One region of the Williamsia sp. SKLECPSW1 genome, then DNA from elsewhere that is predicted to be linked to it. Evidence: predicted binding sites of a transcription regulator. Region 1 holds the regulator's gene; the other holds the start of a gene.

Region 1 (3,386 bases):
CGGGCGATCGACGCCCTGGCCGCCTGAGCCGCTGCTCGCACCGACGTGGCCGGCCGCGCGCAGATCGTCGATCTCGCGCTGGAAGTCCTCGACGGACTCGAAGGAGCGGTAGACCGAGGCGAAGCGCAGGTAGGCGACCTCGTCGAGTTCGCGGAGAGGTGTGAGGATCGCCAGTCCCACCTCGTTGCTGGGGATCTCGGCCGAGCCCGACGCCCGCACGGCGTCCTCGACCTGTTGTGCGAGGAGTGCGAGACGGTCCTCGTCGACGGCGCGTCCCTGGCAGGCGCGGCGCACGCCGCGCATGACCTTCTCCCGGGAGAACGGCTCGGTGACCCCGTTGCGCTTGACCACGGCGAGCACGGCGCTCTCGACGGTGGTGAAGCGGCGGCCGCACTGGGAGCATGAGCGGCGCCGACGGATGGCCTGACCCTCGTCGGCCACACGGGAGTCCACGACACGCGTGTCCTCGTGGCGACAGAACGGGCAGTGCATCGCGACGTCCTCGGAAGTCGGCGGGCCGGCGGCGTGAGCAGGTGCCACGGTGCCGGGCGGACCGGGATGATCCGTACCGGCCGAGGATACCGGGGGCCGGGCGGACGCCGACGTGGTCGGGGCCGCGTCGGGCAGCAGGAGAGGCCACTCGACCGTCGACCCGAGCAGTGCGTACATCGTCACCGACCGAGGGGGACGGAGGTGTCAGTGGGCGTAGCGGGGTGCGAGCAGCGGTTGTCCCGGCGTGAGCGCCGATCCCCCCAGGTGGTTCAGCTCACGGATGTCGGCGACGACCTGCGAGACCGGGGCATCCGGCACGGTGCGTGCGGCCAGCGCGCTGAGCGACTCGCCGCCGCGGACGTGGACCACGCTGCTGCCGACCACGTCGGGCGTGTGCTCCGCGGTGATCATCGACCCGCCGACCACGACGGCCCACACCGCCACGGCGAGGGCGAGACCGGCGAGGAGCGCGGCACCCCACCCGACGTGGGCGGGACGGACGGTGCCGCCACGGCCCGACCCGTCGCGGCACGGGGTGCCGACCGGACGCGCGGAGACCGGGGTCCGGCGGTGCGGACGCGCCGTGGACGGGCGGACCGCCGGTGCGGCCGGTGCCACGGCGGCGACGCGACCACCGCGGTGGGACCGGGGATCCGCCGGGTGCCGACGGGCGGTGCGGGGGCCGGCGGGTGCGACGCGGGCGGACCCGCGGGCAGAGGTGACATCGGGGGCCATGAGGGTCGGGCTCATCGCGATCTCCTTCTCGATCAGGCGTTCGAAAGAACGTGTGTTCGAGTTCTACCACGGCACTCCGACAGGGTCGACACACCGTCGAACAAATGTTTGAAAGTCGTGACCCGGTGCACTACGGTCGGGCTACGAGCAGGACAGATGCACGGACGCGACACGAGCACACCGCCGTGATGCGCCGCCACTGCGAAGGAGAGGACACCGTGTCCGACACGACCATCACCCCCGGCGAGACGACCGCCCCCGCCGAGAGCGCACTGACCGAGCGACAGCTCGAGGTGCTGCGCGTCATCCGTGAGTCGGTCCGTGAGCGGGGGTATCCGCCGAGCATCCGTGAGATCGGCGACGCCGTCGGACTGACCTCGACCTCGTCGGTCGCCCACCAGCTGCGCACCCTGGAACGCAAGGGGTTCCTCAAGCGGGACCACAACCGCCCACGGGCGGTGAACGTCCAGGAGAACGATCCCGGCGACGGCGGCGACAGCGGGGCCACCCCGTTGCCGACGCCGACCTTCGTCCCCGTCCTGGGTCGGATCGCGGCCGGCGGGCCGATCCTGGCCGAGGAGGCCGTCGAGGACGTCTTCCCCCTCCCCCGCGAACTCGTCGGCGACGGAGCGTTGTTCCTGCTGCGCGTGGTCGGTGAGTCCATGATCGAGGCCGCCATCTGCGACGGCGACTGGGTCGTCGTCCGTCAGCAGAACGTCGCCGACAACGGTGAGATCGTCGCGGCCATGATCGACGGCGAGGCGACGGTGAAGACCTTCAAGCGCGCCGACGGCCACGTCTGGCTGATGCCGCACAACCCGCAGTTCGACCCCATCCCCGGTGACGACGCGGTGATCCTGGGCAAGGTCGTGACCGTCATGCGGAGGATCTGACCCGACCGCATGTCAGAATGCTGCGCGGGCCCGAGACCGGTCCGTCGACACACAGCAGATCGGACACCGACATGGCGCCCCTCCCCGCCCGCACACCTCCGCTGAGCCTCGACGGCGCAGTCGTGCTCGTCACCGGTGCGGCGGGAGGCATCGGACGCGCCACCGCCCGGGCCCTGTACGACCGCGGCGCCCGACTGGTCCTCGTGGACCTGGAGCTCACGGCCGTGCAGGACGCCGCGCGAGGCATGGACGACTCCAGGGTCGTCTCCCGCTCCGGCGACGTCACGGTCCGGTCCGACCTGGACGAGGCGGTCGCCGCGGCGATCGCACGATGGGGTCGGCTCGACGTCGCATTCGCCAACGCCGGCATCTCGAGCGGGGACACCGCCGACACCGTGGCGAGCGTCGCCGACGGCACGTTCGAGCGGGTGATCGCCGTGAACCTCACCGGGGTGTGGAACACGGTGCGTGCGGCGCTCCCCGCGGTGATCGAGGCGCGTGGACACGTGCTCGTCACCTCCTCGACCTACGCCTACCTGAACGGCATGGTGAACGCGCCCTACGCCGCGACGAAGGCAGCCGTCGAGCAGATCGGACGCGCCCTGCGCGTCGAACTGAGGCATCACGGGGCCACTGCCGGGGTGTTGTATCCGGGGTGGGTTCGGACGCCGATCGCCGATGTGGCGTTCGGGAAGGACTCGCTGGCAACAGATCTCGTCGCCCGCGCGTTCCCGGGTCCGCTACGGCGCCCGATCGATCCCGATCGCGTGGCGACCGCCGTCGCCGCGGGCATCGAGAGCAGGGCGCCACGGATCCAGGTGCCGCGCCGGTGGATCGGCGTCTCGGCGCTGCGGGGTGTCGTCAACCCGGTGTCCGACGCACTGCTCGCGCGCGACACGACGTTGTCCGCACTGGTGGCCCAGGTCGAGAACCGGTCGGGGCGCGTACGGTCTCACCGCTGAGTCGCGGGTCAGCCCTCGAGCGCAGTTGTCGCCGCGGCGCGCGCGTCGGCCGGATCGGCGGTGGCCAGCACGGCCCGGGCCGCTGCTCGGCAGGTCTCCAGTGTCACCCGCCCGAGAGCCGCACCGACCGCGGCCGCGGCCGTCGGGGCACTCGACAGCGACGTGACGCCCATCCCGACGAGGACGCAGGCGAGCAGCGGATCCGCGGCCGCCTCGCCGCACACCCCGACCGGCTTGCCGACCGCTGCGCCGGCGGCGGCCACCCGGTCGATGAGGGTCAGCACGGCGGGCTGCCACGGGTCGG
Region 2 (3,386 bases), on a different contig from region 1:
GGCCGGAGAACGCGGCGACGGTGATCAGTCCCGACACCTCGGCGAAACCCGTCCCCGTGTACCGCTCCGACTCGAGTCCGACGATGCCCGCGAGATGCCCTGTCCGCAGGACTCGCGCGCCGATCCCTCCGACAGCCATCGCGGCGATCTCACTCCTGCTGCGCCGCTTCAGGACGCCCTCCCGGACACCCTGCTCGACCAACGCTTCGATCGCGGCGAAATCGTCGACCCGCAGCGGGTCCAGGTGGAGGTAGCGCCCCTGGGTGAGGACCGTTCCGCGACCGTCGAAGGTGAAGAGTTCGAACTCGAGGTCCTCGGCCCGACACAGGTTCACGCTGTACGCGCCGCCCGTCAGCGCCTGCTGCGCGGCGGAAGCGCCGTCGTGCAGGCCTCGTCCGGAGAGGTGCGACGCGAGGGCCCCGCCATGTGCGTCGATGTCTGCGTAGCTTCGCGGCGGGGTACCCCAGCCGCCACCCGGGTCCGTGAGCACCATCTTCGTCGCACGGACACCGGCGGATACGGCACCCGCCGTTCGCGCGACGGCCGACGGGGCGGCCCCGACCACCACGGTGTGCGAGTCGGCGATCGCGAGCCACAGATCGGCGACCCTCTCGTCGTCCCACGGCGTCAGATCCTCCAGCGCCAGGCCTCCACAGGTGGCGACCGTCATCGCGACGCAGTCGGCCGGAACGACGAGGACGAGCCGCGTGTCACCTCTCGAGAACTCCTCGATCGTCCGCTCCACCGCCATGAGTGCCGACTCGGTCACCACAGGAAGCGAGACCACGATCGTCGTGCCGCGGAACTCCTCGATGAAGAAGTCACGCTCCGGAACAGGGACCCCACCGCGGGTCAACTCCACCGCCACCGCCGCGTCGCCGGATGGCACGCTCCTCGGCCGCAGCCTCCGCGGATTGACGTGTAGGTCGTCGCTCGTCATGCGTGTCCCGGCCCGCTCTCGTGTTCTGCTCGATCGTCGCCTCGCCAGGGTATGGACATTCGACCGGGATGCGGGCGCCGGCCCTCGACGGTGGCGGAACCAGTTAGCATGGAGAACGAGACTCCCGGAGACGTCTGCGAGGTCCGCGATGACGACGAGTCGACGTGACGCTGCCGAGGCAGCGCTGCGATCGGTGCTGCCGCATCGCGTCGCCCGAGTGGTCATGATCGAGTCCCGGGCGTGGCGGGCGTTCGCCCGCAGGCTGCGCGGACGACGTCTTTCCGACGGCGAATTCGCCTACGGCAGAGAGCTTCGTCCGCTGCTGTTGATGGTGATCGGTGTGTTGGTCATCGAAGGTGCGGTCGTCGAGTTCGTCGTCGCCATGATGTTCGGGCACGGGTGGTGGCTGTGGCTCCTCGCCGCCCTTCACCTGTACGCACTGGCCTGGATCGTCGGCATCGCGGCCTCGCTGCGCACCATGCCGCATCACGTCGGGCGATCTGCGATCACACTGCGGGACAGCATCTTCGACGAGTACCCAGTGCCGGTGGCTGCGATCTCCGGCGTTCGAACAGCAGTCGCGACGAACACCGGTCGATCGGGACTACGCATCGACGCGAGCGGAAACGACATGCTGTGCCACGGCGACGGCACCGTCTCTCTGACCCTGAGAGACGAGACCACCATCCGCGGCAACCGCGTACGGCAACTGACCGTCTCGGCCGATCGCCCCGCCGACTTCGTGGCCGCGTGCCGGACTGCCATCTCGGCGACCAACTGACTCGAGACCCGACAGCGCGAAAATTCGAACACACTTGCGAATGTCGTACAGGTGTTCTATCTTGGGGTGGTCGCTACATCCCGGGGGAGGTGCATCGTGGACGACACCGTCTAGACAACGCTGGTCGCGAAATATGCCGCGCTGCATGTTCTTCTGGATGAGATCGCTGATGCGACCTCGGAGGCGTGTTCGGAGACCGAGGTCGCCGAGCTCGCGATCGCCCATGAACGCGCGGTTCGTCGGATGGGTTCGATAGGTCTGCAACGGATTCTCGATGTGTCGGATCGGGATGCGTTCGGTGCGGTGCAGTGCGCGACCCTGACGCAGTTCGTGGGTGACCGGCTTCGCGTGGCGAACCCGAAACGCCGGTTGAAGCAGGTCCTCGCCCTGTCGCAGATGCACGCCATGACCGGGGAGGCACTGCCACCGCGGTGTCCGGAGACCGCGGCGGCGATGGCCGACGGTGACCTGTCGCATGAGCATGTGGATGCGGTGTTGTCGGTGATGGACAAGGTCCCGGCCGCCACCTCCCCGGAGGTGCGGGAGAAGGCCGAGGAACAACTCGCCGACATCGCCCGGAACTTCAGCCCGAAAGAGATTCACCGCGCCGGGGCCCGGTTGTTGTCGCATCTGGATCCTGATGGTGCCGAACCATCCGACCGCGACCGCGCCCGACAACGATCCCTGTCGTTGGGTGTGCAGGGCAGTGACTTGATGTCGCGGCTGGGTGGGAAACTCGACCCCACCACGCGGGCTCTGTTCGAGGTGATGCTGTCGAAGTGGGCGAAGCCGGGGATGAACAATCCCGACGACGACCACTCACCCCGCGGCGGCTGCGACGACAACGCTGTTGACACCGAGGCGCTCGCGGCGGCGGCCGAACGCGATAGCCGTAGCCAAGCCCAGCGCAATCACGACGCCCTACAGGCGTTGCTGCGGGCGGCGGCTGATGGCGGGGTGTACGGGGTGTCGCATCGGGGGTTGCCGCCGCACATCATCATCTCCATCACCGAATCCCAGTTGCGGGAGCGGGCGGGGGTCGGGCACACCGCCACCGGCACCGACCTCCCCATGACAGACATCCTCACCCTCGCCGCGCGGGCGCAGATGCATCTGGCCGTCTTCGACGACGTGACCGGGGAACCACTGTTCTACGGACGCACCCGCCGGCTGGCTTCAGAAGTACAGCGGTTCCTGTTGTTCGCCCAATACGGGGGCTGCTCCATGCCGGGTTGTCCGGCACCGTTCACCCACACCGAGATGCACCACGCCCACCAGGACTGGGCTACAGGCGGGAACACCGATTCCACCGATCTCGCGCCGGCGTGCGGGCCGCACAATCGGGCCGTGCACGACCGGCCCGGTGGCTGGCAGACAGAGAAGATCACCACCGGCCCTGATCGTGGCAGGTTCGGGTGGGTCGCCAACGGCACCACCGACCCACCCCGCACCAATCACCTCCACCGGCCCGACCAGATCCTCGACGACCACGCACCACCACCGGACACCGAGTCCCCGGTGGAACGTGCCCTCACACTCGCACTGCACGAACGCATCCCGGGACCGGACCTCCGGTGGTTCGTTCCCCACCGTGCGTAGAGTTCGCGACATGGCCATCGACGACATCGACTGCGTCGTCATCGGCGGAGGGCAAGCCGGACTGTC

The links. Region 1 encodes LexA, which represses DNA repair genes until DNA is damaged. Its sites were predicted from a motif close to CGAACANNTGTTCG; they were not measured.
Region 2: a site for LexA is predicted at 1,766-1,779, ahead of ACXVUM_RS12870 (DUF222 domain-containing protein). Genes of this name have one in related genera too.

What each region holds. Positions count from the first base shown of each region.
Region 1 covers NZ_JBTGLI010000002.1:496,194-499,579, forward strand. Annotated here, with positions in the region: gene hrpA (ATP-dependent RNA helicase HrpA) at 1-27, shown strand, start outside; gene nrdR (transcriptional regulator NrdR) at 1-492, opposite strand, end outside; gene ACXVUM_RS18175 (LysM peptidoglycan-binding domain-containing protein) at 697-1,242, opposite strand; gene lexA (transcriptional repressor LexA) at 1,416-2,120, shown strand; gene ACXVUM_RS18185 (SDR family NAD(P)-dependent oxidoreductase) at 2,192-3,082, shown strand; gene ACXVUM_RS18190 (putative PEP-binding protein) at 3,091-3,386, opposite strand, start outside.
Region 2 covers NZ_JBTGLI010000001.1:2,729,188-2,732,573, reverse strand. Annotated here, with positions in the region: gene ACXVUM_RS12880 (GNAT family N-acetyltransferase) at 1-889, opposite strand, end outside; gene ACXVUM_RS12875 (hypothetical protein) at 1,089-1,721, shown strand; gene ACXVUM_RS12870 (DUF222 domain-containing protein) at 1,842-3,320, shown strand; gene ACXVUM_RS12865 (NAD(P)-binding domain-containing protein) at 3,331-3,386, shown strand, end outside.